3 regions of the Streptomyces sp. NPDC086835 genome follow, and region 3 is predicted to be linked to each of the others. Evidence: riboswitches for the same ligand, from Rfam matches in the RefSeq annotation. Region 3 holds a riboswitch; each other region holds the start of a gene.

Region 1 (4,185 bases), on a different contig from region 3:
ACCCCGCGCATCACGACGAACCGGCGCACGCCAAGGGGAAGACGGGCATCCCGGGCGAGCGCAAGGCGGAGCTGATGACGCATCTGCTGAACATCGACCCGCCGGACCACACCCGGCTGCGCCGGCTGGTCTCCAAGGCGTTCACACCGCGCCGTGTGGCCGAGTTCGCGCCGCGGGTGCAGGAGCTGACGGACCGGCTCATCGACTCCTTCGCTCAGAAGGGGGAGGCGGACCTGATCCACGAGTTCGCCTTCCCTCTGCCCATCTACGCCATCTGCGACATGCTCGGCGTCCCGCGCGAGGACCAGGACGACTTCCGTGACTGGGCGGGGATGATGATCCGCCACGGGGGCGGTCCGCGCGGCGGCGTCGCCCGCTCGGTGAAGAAGATGCGCGGATACCTCGCGGAGTTGATCCACCGTAAGCGCGAGGAGCCGGGGGACGACCTCATCTCCGGGCTCATCAAGGCGTCCGACCACGGCGAGCACCTCACCGAGAACGAGGCCGCGGCGATGGCCTTCATCCTGCTCTTCGCCGGCTTCGAGACCACCGTGAACCTCATCGGCAACGGTGTGTACGCCCTGCTGCGCAACCCCGGCCAGCGTGAGCGCCTCCAGGCCTCGCTCGCCGCGGGCGAGAGCGAACTGCTGGCCACCGGGGTCGAGGAACTGCTGCGCTACGACGGGCCGGTGGAGCTCGCGACATGGCGGTTCGCCACCGAACCGCTCACCGTCGGCGGGCAGCGGATCGCGGCCGGCGACCCCGTACTCGTCGTGCTCGCGGCCGCCGACCGCGACCCCGAACGCTTCGACGCGCCGGACACGCTCGACCTGTCCCGGCGTGACAACCAGCATCTGGGGTACGGGCACGGCATCCATTACTGCCTCGGCGCGCCGCTCGCCCGGCTCGAGGGGCAGACCGCGCTCGGCACGCTGCTCCGCAGAATGCCTGACTTGCGGCTTGCGGGAGATCCGGCCGATTTGCGGTGGCGTGGGGGACTCATCATGCGTGGATTGCGCACTCTGCCCGTTGAGTTCACGCCGCAAACAAACTGACGTTCCGTCAATTCTGTGACTTTCACGTGATCTCCGCTGCATCGACTTGTGACTCGCGTTCGAATACGGCTACGTTCACCGTCGACTCGGCATGCAACAGCAGGCCGCAGGCTTCCCAGCTGTCACGCGAAAGGCAACCGCATGCTCTCCGGGAACGGACGACACCGCCGACCCCGCCAGGCTCCGGCCCTCATCGTCGCGGCAGGCGTGACCGGTTCGGCCATCGCCATTCCGCTGCTCGGCGCGGGCTCGGCCTCCGCCGCGGACGCGAGCACGTGGGACCGTGTCGCGGAGTGCGAGAGCGGCGGCGCCTGGAGTGCCGACTTCGGTAACGGCTTCTACGGCGGACTCCAGTTCTCGGAGGAGACCTGGGCCGCGTACGGCGGCACCGCGTACGCGCCGAGCGCCGACCTCGCCAGCCGTTCGCAGCAGATAGCGGTCGCCGAGAAGGTGCTCGCCGCCGAGGGGCCGCAGGCGTGGCCCGCCTGTGGTCCGCTCGCGGGGCTCGTCGACGACGGCACGGACACCGGCGTCGACCCCGGCATCCTGCCGCTGCCGCAGCAGAGCGAAGCGCCGGCCGCCGAGCCGTCCGAGGACGCCTCCGGCGAGGACGCGCCGACCGACCCCAGGGACAGCGAAACCCTGGAGGACTCTTCCGGCGGTTCGGGCAGGACCGGAGCGTCGGACGGCGCTGACACCTCAGAGCCGACCCGTGAGGCCGACGGCGCACCGGACCCCACGGACGAGGCCACCACCGCTCCCGACGCGGCCGACGGAGCCGCGGGTGCGGCTCCCTCCGACGATGCGACGAGCGGCGGCGGCAAGCACCGCGGCGCCCCCGCCGACGACGAGGCGGAAACGGGCAATACGGAAGAGGGTCGCGAAAGCGGCCGTCATGCCTCACGCGGTGACAGTTCAGGCCGTAACGGGGTCGACGAGGCAACCGGCCCTGGCACCTACACCGTTCAGCCCGGCGACAGTCTGTGCGACATCGCCGCCGAGAAGGACGTGCCCGGCGGGTGGCCGGCGCTCTACGAGGCGAACGAGGAGACCGTCGGGGCCGACCCGGACCTCATCCTGCCCGGTCAGAGCCTCGATCTGGGCCTGAACCGGGGCTAGTTCGCGTAGGCTTTCGCGGGCTTATGTCCGTTGTGTGCGAGTGAGACAAGGGTCTCTTTGCTGCAACTGGAGCAAAGTCCCCGCTAATTCGCCCACTCCGCCCCTCACCTGCGAAAACGGACACGTGCAGGCGGCCGGTTCGGGCGATTTCTCCCCGATGTTCGACTTTGAACATCGGGGAGTCGTGTGTCTACCGTCGGAACCGTTCGCCATCGCGGGCACCGTCGACCGATACGCCGAATCCTGCCGTCGGTCGGGGGGAACAGTCGTCGCTCAGAGCGCCGAAGGCAGGAGCGGGGGACCCAGGTAAGTGCCGGGCCCGTGAGTCGAGATCGCGAGAGGCCGACCGTACGTCGAGGTCGGCCGGACCGTGAGACCGGCGGACGGAGCCGGCTGGGGGTGAAGTCCGCGCGTCAGTGACGTGCGGCCGGGCAACTCACAGGCCCGAACCCGACAGCTCACCTCGCAGGCGTCGGTGAGGAGATAGCTCCATGCTGCGTTCTTCCGGCAACGCCAAGCACCGCCGCGCTTCCAGGGCGACCCGTATCGCCGCCTTCGTCGGCATCACCGGTGCGGCCGTCGCCGCCCCGCTGCTCGGCGCGGGCACCGCCTCCGCCGCCACCGCTTCCGAGTGGGACGCAGTCGCCCAGTGCGAGTCCGGCGGCAACTGGTCCATCAACACCGGCAACGGCTACTACGGCGGCCTGCAGTTCTCCGCCTCCACCTGGGCCGCGTACGGCGGCACCGCGTACGCCGCGACCGCCGACCAGGCGTCCAAGTCCCAGCAGATCGAGATAGCCGAGAAGGTCCTGGCCGGCCAGGGCAAGGGTGCCTGGCCGAGCTGCGGCGTCGGCCTGTCCAGCGCCTCCTACGACGGCGGCTCCGCCGAGGCCGAGCCCACGCAGCCGGCCCAGGAGCGCGCCGAGGCCCCCACCACGCGCTCCGAGCGCGCCGAGGCCCCGGCCAAGAAGGCCGAGAAGCCCGCCGCCGCTCCCGAGGCCAAGGCCTTCAAGAAGGGCGACGGCGAGTACAAGGTCAAGGCCGGCGACACCCTGAGCAAGATCGCCGAGGCCGAGAAGGTCAAGGGCGGCTGGGAGAAGCTCTTCGAGCTGAACAAGGACATCGTCGAGGACGCCGACGTGATCCACCCGGGTCAGCAGCTCCATCTGAGCTGACCCTCCCCCTCCCACGGTCCGGCGGTCGTGGGAGGCCACCCGTCTTTCGAACGGGACCCGAGCACCCCGGTCCGGCGCACCTTCCCCCGTACGCGCCGGGCCGGGGTTCGGTCCGTCGAGGGGTCGGGACCCGAATGCCGGTTACTCGCAGGTAGATACCGCCCTGTTTGTCCGGCCTCAAGGGTCTTGATGCCCTTTTTCGTCCCAGGGGGCGGGCATCGGCCGGCCTTTGCCCCCGAGGCGGTTAGGCTCTTGCCGCAAGGCCAAGCAGACCTCTGCACTTTTTCTCGCGTCACATCCCAGAAGGAGATGCTCGTGCCGTCCATCGACGTCGTCGTAGCCCGGGAAATCCTGGACTCCCGAGGTAACCCCACGGTCGAGGTCGAGGTTGGCCTCGACGACGGCAGCACGGGTCGTGCTGCAGTTCCGTCCGGCGCCTCCACCGGTGCGTTCGAGGCTCTCGAGCTTCGCGACGGTGACCAGAACCGCTACCAGGGCAAGGGTGTCGAGAAGGCCGTCCTCGCCGTCATCGAGCAGATCGGCCCGGAGCTCGTCGGTTACGACGCCACCGAGCAGCGGCTGATCGACCAGGCGATGTTCGACCTGGACGCCACCCCGGACAAGTCCTCCCTCGGCGCCAACGCCATCCTCGGCGTCTCCCTCGCCGTGGCGCACGCCGCCTCCGAGGCCTCGGACCTGCCGCTCTTCCGCTACCTGGGCGGTCCGAACGCGCACCTGCTGCCCGTTCCGATGATGAACATCCTGAACGGCGGTTCGCACGCCGACTCCAACGTGGACATCCAGGAGTTCATGATCGCGCCGATCGGCGCGGAGTC
Region 2 (4,185 bases), on a different contig from region 3:
TTGCGCGCGGGCAGTCTGAGGGTGCCGACGGCGTCCCGCACCCCCGGCAGGGTGGGGCGGGGGAGCACGCCGGGACACATGAGAGACTGGTCTAGACAACCCGCTAAGACTTGAAGGGCAACACCATGGCTGAGCGCCGCGTCAATGTCGGCTGGGCCGAGGGCCTTCACGCCCGCCCCGCGTCCATCTTCGTCCGTGCCGCGACGGCTGCCGGCGTCCCTGTGACGATCGCCAAGGCCGACGGCAAGCCGGTCAACGCGGCCTCGATGCTCGCCGTGCTCGGCCTGGGCGCCCAGGGCGGCGAGGAGATCGTCCTCGCCTCCGACGCGGACGGCGCGGAGGCGGCACTCGACCGCCTGGCCAAGCTGGTGGCCGAGGGGCTCGAAGAGCTTCCCGAGACCGTCTGAGCCCGGCGGGCCCTGTCGCCCGTCACCATTCACAGAAAAGCCGCGGTGTTCCGGGTCCGGAGCACCGCGGCTTTCGCATTCCAGGGCCGCATTCCACATTCCGCGTTCCGGGCCCGGACGGAAAAGAAGAACAGAGAAAGGCCGACCCCATCACGCCTTCTTTTGTATACGCCCTCTGTTAATTCCGGCCGCTCGTGGTGTTTACGGCATGTTGCGAAGTCCTCACCCGCACGGTACGGCGCAACCGGTGCGCGGCGGCGGCGCGTTCGGCGTGCGCGGCCGTCAGCGCCCGCGCACGCTCCGCGTCACCGCGCGCCACGGCGTCGACGATCGCACCGTGCTCCGCCCATGACTCGACCGGTGCGAGAGGCTGCTCCACCGAGTACATCCAAGCGATCTTGTGCCGCAGCTGGGTCAGCAGCGCGGTCAGTCCGGGGCTGCCGCAGGACTGGGCGAGTGTCTCGTGGAACCAGGAGCCGAGTGAGCGCAAGTCCTCGCCCTGCCCCCGGCGGGCCCGCTCCTGACCGAGTCTCACCAGGCCGCGCAGCACCCGCAGATGCGCTTCCGTGCGGCGCTGCGCGGCGCGCGCCGCGCCCAGCGGCTCCAGCAGCATGCGGATCTCCAGGAGGTCGGCGGCCTCCTGCTCCGTCGGCTCCGCCACGCAGGCGCCGGCGTGCCGGCGGGTCACGACGAAGCCCTCCGACTCCAGGGTGCGCAGCGCCTCGCGCACCGGGACGCGGGAGACCCCGTAGCGACGGGCCAGTTGCTCCTCCGTGAGCCGGCTGCCGCGCTCGTAGACCCCGGAGACGATGTCGTCGCGGATCGCCGTGCATACCGAGTGCGCGGGAATACGCATGACCGAACCTCCGCATTGATCCGAGCGAAACGCAGCCGATTGACGCGTGTTCCCGTGACTCTATTGCAATGAACTCGATTTTCCGACGCCAGGAGGAAAACGATGGAACTCTCTTGACGGAGACGGCAATCACTCAATGGCCGAAACGCCATGGAATGCACCGAAGGCCCCCGGCGGGAAGCCGGGGGCCTTCGGACAGGAGACGCGGTACGCGGGGTGCGTCGAGGGTCAGACGTTGACGCCGTGCGAGCGCAGGTAGGCGACCGGGTCGATGTCGGAGCCGTACTCGGCTGTGGTCCGGGCCTCGAAGTGCAGGTGCGGGCCGGTCGAGTTGCCGGTCGAGCCGGCCAGTCCGATCTGCTGGCCGGGGGTGACCTGCTGGCCGACGGAGACGCTGATGGACGACAGGTGGCCGTACTGGGTGTACGTGCCGTCGTTCATCCGGATGACGACGTTGTTGCCGTACGCGCCGCCCCAGCCTGCCTCGACGACGGTGCCGGAGCCGACGGACACGACGGAACTGCCGGAGGCGGCGCGGAAGTCGACACCGGAGTGGCTGCCGGAGGACCACAGGGCGCCGCCGGTCTTGTAGCCGGTGGTCACGTACGAACCGGCGATCGGGAGCTGGAAGGAGTTCAGCCGCTTGCGCTCGGCCTCACGGGCGGCGCGCTCCTTGGCCTCGCGGGCCTCCTTGGCACGCGCCTCGGCCTTGCGCCTGGCTTCCGCCTTCGCCTCGGCCTCGGCCTTCGCCTGCGCCCTGGCCTTGGCGGCGGCCTCCTGGGCCTCCCTCTCCTGGGCGGCGGCCTGGTCGGCTATCTCGTCGGCGAGCGACCCCATGGAGACGATCTGGGTGAGGCCGGTGTCCTCGACGGACGCGGCCTCGGTGTCGGCGGCGAGCGCCGGGGAGGCGAGGGTTCCGATGACGCCGGTGGTGGCGAGGGCGGCGACGCCTGCCAGGTTCGCGCTCCTGCGCGTCAGGCGGCTCGGGGCACGATGCTTCCCGGTGGCACGGGTGAACGCCATGAAGAGGCTGGTCCTTTCCTTCCTTCTCGCCTACCGGGTTAGCTGACGGGTTCGGAGCAGGAAGGTCTCCTACGGCCCCCTCCGCACGGGCGAAGGAGGGCCGATTCACCCCAGGGACTGCGTGGGTCCCCGGCTCCCCAGGCTCGCGCCTGACGGGGACTCGGCGATGGCTGCCCGATGCCGCGGGCGCGACGATCTCCAAGCGGACAGCCGGACCGACGCTAGGCAACCGTTTCGTCAATCACCAAACAGAGAGCCCGTTTTGTAGCGCATGCCACAGGGCAGACACGCACTCAACCCTGCAAATCGGACAACGAACAGAACCCCGGCAAACGATTCGAAGCCAGGGTCCTGTTCGCGCGCAATGCGCGTTCTCTTGAGTTGTCTTCGGCGGGCGGCTCCCGATCAGCCCGTGACAACCCTCACTTCACCGATACCGAGCGCCTTCACCGGCTCCTCGATCTGCGACGCGTCGCCGACGAGCACCGTCACCAACCGGTCGACCGGGAAGGCGCCCACGACCGCCGCGGTCGCCTCCACCGTGCCCGTCTCCGCCAGGCGGACGTACATCTGTGCCTGGTAGTCGTCCGGGAGGTGCTGCTCGACCTGGTCGGCCAGCGTGGCCGCGACGGACGCCGCCGTCTCGTACTTCAGCGGGGCGACGCCCACCAGGTTCTGCACGGCGACGTCACGCTCGGCGTCCGTGAGCCCCTCGGCGGCGAGCGTGCGGAGCACCTTCCACAGGTCCTCCAGCGCCGGACCGGTGTTGGGCGTGTCCACGGAGCCGCTGATGGCGAGCATCGAGGCGCCGGAGCCGTCCGGAGCGGAGCGCAGCACCTGGCCGAAGGCGCGCACACCGTAGGTGTAGCCCTTCTCCTCACGCAGCACCCGGTCGAGGCGGGAGGTCAGCGTTCCGCCGAGGCAGTACGTGCCGAGCACCTGGGCGGGCCAGACCCGGTCGTGGCGGTCGCCGCCGACGCGGCCGATGAGCAGCTGCGTCTGCACGGCGCCGGGACGGTCGACGATGACCACCCGGCCGGTGTCGTCGGCGGTGATCGCGGGCACCGGACGCGGCTCCGCCTTGTCGCCCGTCCACGCCCCGAGCGAGTCGCCGAGGACGCCGTCCAGGTCGACGTCGGTGAGGTCGCCGACGATCACCGCGGTGGCGGTGGCGGGGCGTACATGCGCCTCGTAGAAGGCGCGTACGGCGGCCGCGTCGATCCGCGCGACGGTCTCCTCCGTGCCCTGGCGCGGCCGGGAGACGCGCAGCGAGGCCGGGAAGAGCTCCTTGGAGAGCTGCTTGGCCGCCCGGCGGCCCGGGTTCGCCGTCTCGTGCGGGATCTCGTCGAGGCGGTTGCGGACCAGCCGCTCGACCTCGCCGGCCTCGAAGGCGGGTGCGATCAGCGCCTCGGAGAGCAGCCCGAGCGCCTTGTGCAGGCGGGAGACCGGCACCTCGAGGGAGACCCGGACACCGGGGTGGTCGGCGTGCGCGTCCAAGGTGGCGCCGCAACGCTCCAGTTCCGCGGCGAACTCCTCCGCGGAGTGCTTGTCGGTGCCCTCCGACAGGGCGCGCGCCATGATGGTGGCGACGCCGTCGAGGCCCTCCGGCTCGGCGTCCAGCGGGGCGTCGAGCGAGATCTCGACGGCCACCACCTGCTGGCCGGGACGGTGGCAGCGCAGCACCGTCAGGCCGTTGTCCAGCGTGCCGCGGTCGGGGGCCGGGAAGGCCCAGGGCCGGGCGGTGCCCGGGGTCGGCTGCGGGTGGAAGTCCATGGTCACGGCAGCGTCGCTCACTGGTCCGTCCCCTCCTGCTCGTGTCCGTCGGCCGCTTCGGTCTCTTCTTCGGCGACCGGTTCGTAGACCAGCACCGCCCTGTTCTCCGGGTGCAGCCGGGCCTTG
Region 3 (4,185 bases):
GTGGCAGCGCAGGGCGGTGGCCGGGCCTTCGCTGGCGTACGCCGCACAGGCCACCGCCCGGATGCCGCTGCTGCCGCCGCACCGCGACTACAGCGGCTACAACCCCTACCGCTACTGAGTCCGCGCCGGGGTGAGCTCAGGCGGACGCGGCGGTCAGCTCGGCAAGCTCGCCGTCCGTCAGGGCCAGATCCGCTGCCGCCACCAGGGCCGGCACCTGCTCGACCGTACGGGCCGACGCGATCGGCGCGGCCACGGTCGGCTGGGCGGCCAGCCACGCCAGTGCGACGGTCGCGATCTCCGCGCCACGGGCCTGCGCGATCCGGTCGAGCACGTCGAGGACCTTCAGCCCCCGCTGCGACTCGAGGTGCTTGGACGCTCCCTGGGCCCTGGCGCTGTCCACCGTGGTGCCGGGCCGGTACTTGCCGGTGAGGAAGCCGGACGCGAGCGCGTAGTAGGGAACGGCGGCGAGGCCGGCGCGGGCGGCGGTGTCCTGCAGTTCGCCTTCGTAGGTGTGGCGTGAGACCAGGTTGTAGTGAGGCTGAAGCGCCACGTACCGGGCGAGGCCCTCCCGCTCGGAGAAGGCCAGGGACGCCTGGAGCCGTTCGGCACTGATGTTGGAGGCGGCGATCGCACGGACCTTGCCGTCCTTCACCAGCTGGTCGAGGGCGGTGATGATCTCCTCGACAGGCACGGACGGGTCGTCGAAGTGGGTGTAGTAGAGGTCGATGTGGTCGGTGCCCAGCCGCATGAGCGACTCCTCCGCGGCGGCCTTGATCGTGGTGGCGGAGAGGCCCTTGTGGCGGGGGTGGGCGCCGACCTTGGTGGCGACGACGACTTCGGAGCGGTTGCCACGAGCCGCGAGCCACTTGCCGATGAGGGTCTCCGACTCGCCGCCCTCGTTCCCGGGGGCCCACGAGGAGTAGCTGTCGGCGGTGTCGACGAAGTTGCCGCCCGCCGCGGTGTACGCGTCGAGGACCGCGAAGGTCCGCGCCTCGTCGGCCGTCCAGCCGAAGACGTTGCCGCCGAGAGCGAGCGGGAAGACGGTCAGGTCGGAGGAACCGAGGGTGCGCAGAGAGGTCATGAGGTGATCAACGGCCGGGCCCGTACCGGCTATTCCGGCAGCCCTGGCGTCGGGGGGTGTGCGCCGGGGCTGCCGGAGACATGGATGTGCCCGGTACGGGAGGACTGTGACCCGTACCGGGCAGGGATCAGATCGTGAGGCCCTTGCTGCGCAGCCACGCCATCGGGTCGATGCCCGCGCCGCCGGCGGTGTGCACCTCGAGGTGCAGGTGCGGACCGGTGACATTGCCGGTCGCGCCGACGCGCCCGATCGTCTCGCCGGTGGACACCTGCTGCCCCGCGCTCGCCGTCATCGAGGAGAGGTGGGCGTACAGGACCTCGGTACCGTCCTCGAGCTCGAGGACGATGCGGTAGCCGTAGGAGCCGGACCAGCCCGCGGACTTGACCGTGCCGCCGTGCACCGCCTTGACCGGGGTCCCGGTCGGTGCCGCGAAGTCCAGGCCGGTGTGCTGGCCGGAGGACCACATGGCGCCGGACTCACCGTAGGTGGAGGTGATCGTGTAGGAGGAGGTGGGAAGGGAGAAACTGCGGGCGAGTTCGGCGAGACGCGCCGCCTCCGCAGCCGCCCGCGCGGCCTCCTCCGCCTTCCGCTTCTCCTCGGCGGCCTTGGCCTCTGCCGCGCTCTGCTGCTTCTCGGCGGCGGCCGCCGCCTGCTCGGCGGCGAGCGCCTCCGCGGCCGCCTTCGCCTCGGCGTCGGCTTCTGCCTGCTGCTGCTCGGCCTGCTGGAGGATCCGGGCGCGCAGGGCCTCGCCGGAGCCGGCGGCCTGGCTCTGGCCGGCGCCGCCGTCGGCGACCGTGGTCGCGGAGGTGAGCGGCGCGGCGTGCACGTCGCCGTCGGAGTCGTCCGAGTCGGAGATCAGGGATCCCACGCCAGGAAGGGACTTGGCGTCGGGAAGGTTGTCCGCGATGGAATCGGGAAGGGAGATGGAAACTGCCGGCTTGTCCTGCGCGGTGGCTATGCCACCCGCGCCGACCGCGGCGATGACGCCGACTCCGAGCACCGTGGAGCTGCGGGCGATTCCGCCGCGCTGCTTGATGACACGGTGCCGGCCGCGCACGGGGCGGACGGAGTCCTCTGTGGGGTTCCATTCCTCCCAGGTCCGCTCGGGGGCGTCGGCACTGAAACGTTCGGACGCGAAGCGGGCCTCGGGGGCAGGCATGTTGGACGCCACGAAGGCGTACTCCTTTCCTTCCTTCTCGCCTACCGGGTTAGCTGACGGGTTCGGAGCAGGAAGGTCTCCTACGGGCGCCCTCGACCGCAAACTGAGCGGCAAAGGGTGACCGATTCACCCCAATTAGTGGTTCCCCGGTTCCCTTGCGGGATTCGGCACGTGCGCACGGCGCCGCCTCTGCGACGGCTGGGACGACCGCACTGCGTTATCGAACGTTAATAGACGGCGGGGCCGGATTCCAAGCTGTTCCGGGTGATCATTAACGGCTTCACCCGGGACTTTCCGGGACAGAATCGGCCGGAACCGGGCGAGTTGATCAAACGTCAGAGGCGGTCACGATTCTGATGGTGCATCAAATGTTATGCGGACGGCTCTCCTTCGGCTACGGAGCGTGCGCACCGCCCGGGTCAGGCGCGTGATGTCACGCGGATCCACCGCGGCCGCCGGGCTCCGGCGGCACCACCGGCACCGTCCTGCGCCGTTCCGGCTGCCCTTCCGCCGGCGTGCCGACCGCCAGCAGCGCCATGTCGTCGCTCGAACCGCCGCCGGTGTACCGGCGTACGTCGTCGACCAGCGCGTCCAGCAGCTCCGCCGGCCCGGGGAAGAGGCGTCCGGCGAGCCGTTCCACCGGGTCGTAGAAGACGCCGCGGGCGTCCCGCGCCTCCGTCACCCCGTCCGTGTAGAGCAGCAGCGTCGCCCCGTCGGGCAGCGGGTACTCCTCCGCCCGGTCCGGCCACGCCGCCAGGTCACCCATCCCCAGCGGCAGCGCCGCCTGCGCCGGCGCGAGGACGTCCAGAGCCCCGTCGGCGTGCAGCACCAAGGGCTCGGGGTGGCCCCGGTTCACCAGCCGCACCAGGGCGCGGCCCCGCGGGATCTCGCCCAGGACGGCGGTCGTGAACCCCTCCACGGCGTCCAGCCCTTCCCGCCTGGTGCCCTCCCGCTTGAGGGCGCGCTCCAGCCGCTGCGCCACGCCCTCCAGCGAGCGCTCCTGCTCCGCGGCCTCGCGGAACGCGCCGATGAGCACGGCCACGGTCCCCACCGCCCCCAGTCCCTTGCCCCGCACATCGCCGACAAGAAGGCGCACGCCATGAGGAGTGTCCTGCACCGCGAAGAGGTCGCCGCCGATGAACGCGCCCGCCTGCGCCGCCTCGTACCGGGCGGCGATGTGCAGACCGCCGATCCGGTCGGCCGGCGCGGGAAGTACGGCCCGCTGCGCGGTCTCCGCGATCACCCGGGCCGAAGCGAGCCGCTCACCACTGCGCCGCACGAGGGTGTTGATGAACAGCGCGAGAACGACGACGGTGACCACCGTGGTCGTCTCGGTGAGGACCGTGATCTGCCAGAAGCTTCTGTTGACGGCGTGGAGGACGCTCAGGGCCAGAACCGCAGCGATCCCGGTGAGCAGGGTCGCCATCCATGACAGGACAGGCGCCGCGACGAGCGGGGCTGCGGCATAGAGGGGTACGGCGGTGAACCGGGGCGGGGTCAGAACGTCGAAGACCACCCCGCCGACGATCATCGCCATGGGCAACGCGCGGACGAACCACGGGGCTCTTCTGGCGCCGCCCTGATCTCGCCACTCCTGGCCCAAAGGTGGTCTCCTGCCGGGTCCTACCGGGTCCGCTGACGGCTGCGGACAGTACCGCGCCCCCCTCAGGCTGAAGGCCGACGCGCCGCAGGACGACTTCCGGTCGCCCGACCGGGCGACGGTCGTGCGCTGCCGGAAAAGCCACCGGCCCGGTGGTCGATCTTCTCGATCGACCACCGGGCCGGTGTCATCAGTAGCGGGGACAGGATTTGAACCTGCGACCTCTGGGTTATGAGCCCAGCGAGCTACCGAGCTGCTCCACCCCGCGTCGGTGAACACAACCTTACGCCATGCAGAGCAAGATCCGTACCAAATTACGAGGGACGCGGGTGAAGGCCGGAAAAC

The links. Region 3 has a riboswitch for cyclic di-AMP ahead of ACIPJI_RS27970 (M23 family metallopeptidase). Riboswitches for the same ligand answer to the same signal wherever they lie in the genome.
Positions count from the first base shown of each region.
Region 1: it holds a riboswitch for cyclic di-AMP, as region 3 does, so the genes downstream of both, ACIPJI_RS17405 (transglycosylase family protein) here and ACIPJI_RS27970 (M23 family metallopeptidase) in region 3, are expected to answer to the same signal.
Region 2: it holds a riboswitch for cyclic di-AMP, as region 3 does, so the genes downstream of both, ACIPJI_RS26020 (M23 family metallopeptidase) here and ACIPJI_RS27970 (M23 family metallopeptidase) in region 3, are expected to answer to the same signal.

Region 1 is NZ_JBIVAU010000004.1:506,363-510,547, forward strand. It holds gene ACIPJI_RS17395 (cytochrome P450) at 1-1,055, shown strand, start outside; gene ACIPJI_RS17400 (transglycosylase family protein) at 1,197-2,174, shown strand; cyclic di-AMP (ydaO/yuaA leader) riboswitch at 2,526-2,661, shown strand; gene ACIPJI_RS17405 (transglycosylase family protein) at 2,666-3,349, shown strand; gene eno (phosphopyruvate hydratase) at 3,659-4,185, shown strand, end outside.
Region 2 is NZ_JBIVAU010000008.1:417,252-421,436, forward strand. It holds gene ACIPJI_RS26010 (HPr family phosphocarrier protein) at 126-407, shown strand; gene ACIPJI_RS26015 (GntR family transcriptional regulator) at 586-1,263, opposite strand; gene ACIPJI_RS26020 (M23 family metallopeptidase) at 1,492-2,286, opposite strand; cyclic di-AMP (ydaO/yuaA leader) riboswitch at 2,300-2,462, opposite strand; gene ACIPJI_RS26025 (M16 family metallopeptidase) at 2,692-4,080, opposite strand; gene ACIPJI_RS26030 (pitrilysin family protein) at 4,077-4,185, opposite strand, start outside.
Region 3 is NZ_JBIVAU010000010.1:17,235-21,419, forward strand. It holds gene ACIPJI_RS27960 (PrsW family intramembrane metalloprotease) at 1-118, shown strand, start outside; gene ACIPJI_RS27965 (aldo/keto reductase) at 137-1,081, opposite strand; gene ACIPJI_RS27970 (M23 family metallopeptidase) at 1,209-2,252, opposite strand; cyclic di-AMP (ydaO/yuaA leader) riboswitch at 2,264-2,420, opposite strand; gene ACIPJI_RS27975 (PP2C family protein-serine/threonine phosphatase) at 2,674-3,777, opposite strand; tRNA gene ACIPJI_RS27980 (tRNA-Met) at 4,035-4,108, opposite strand.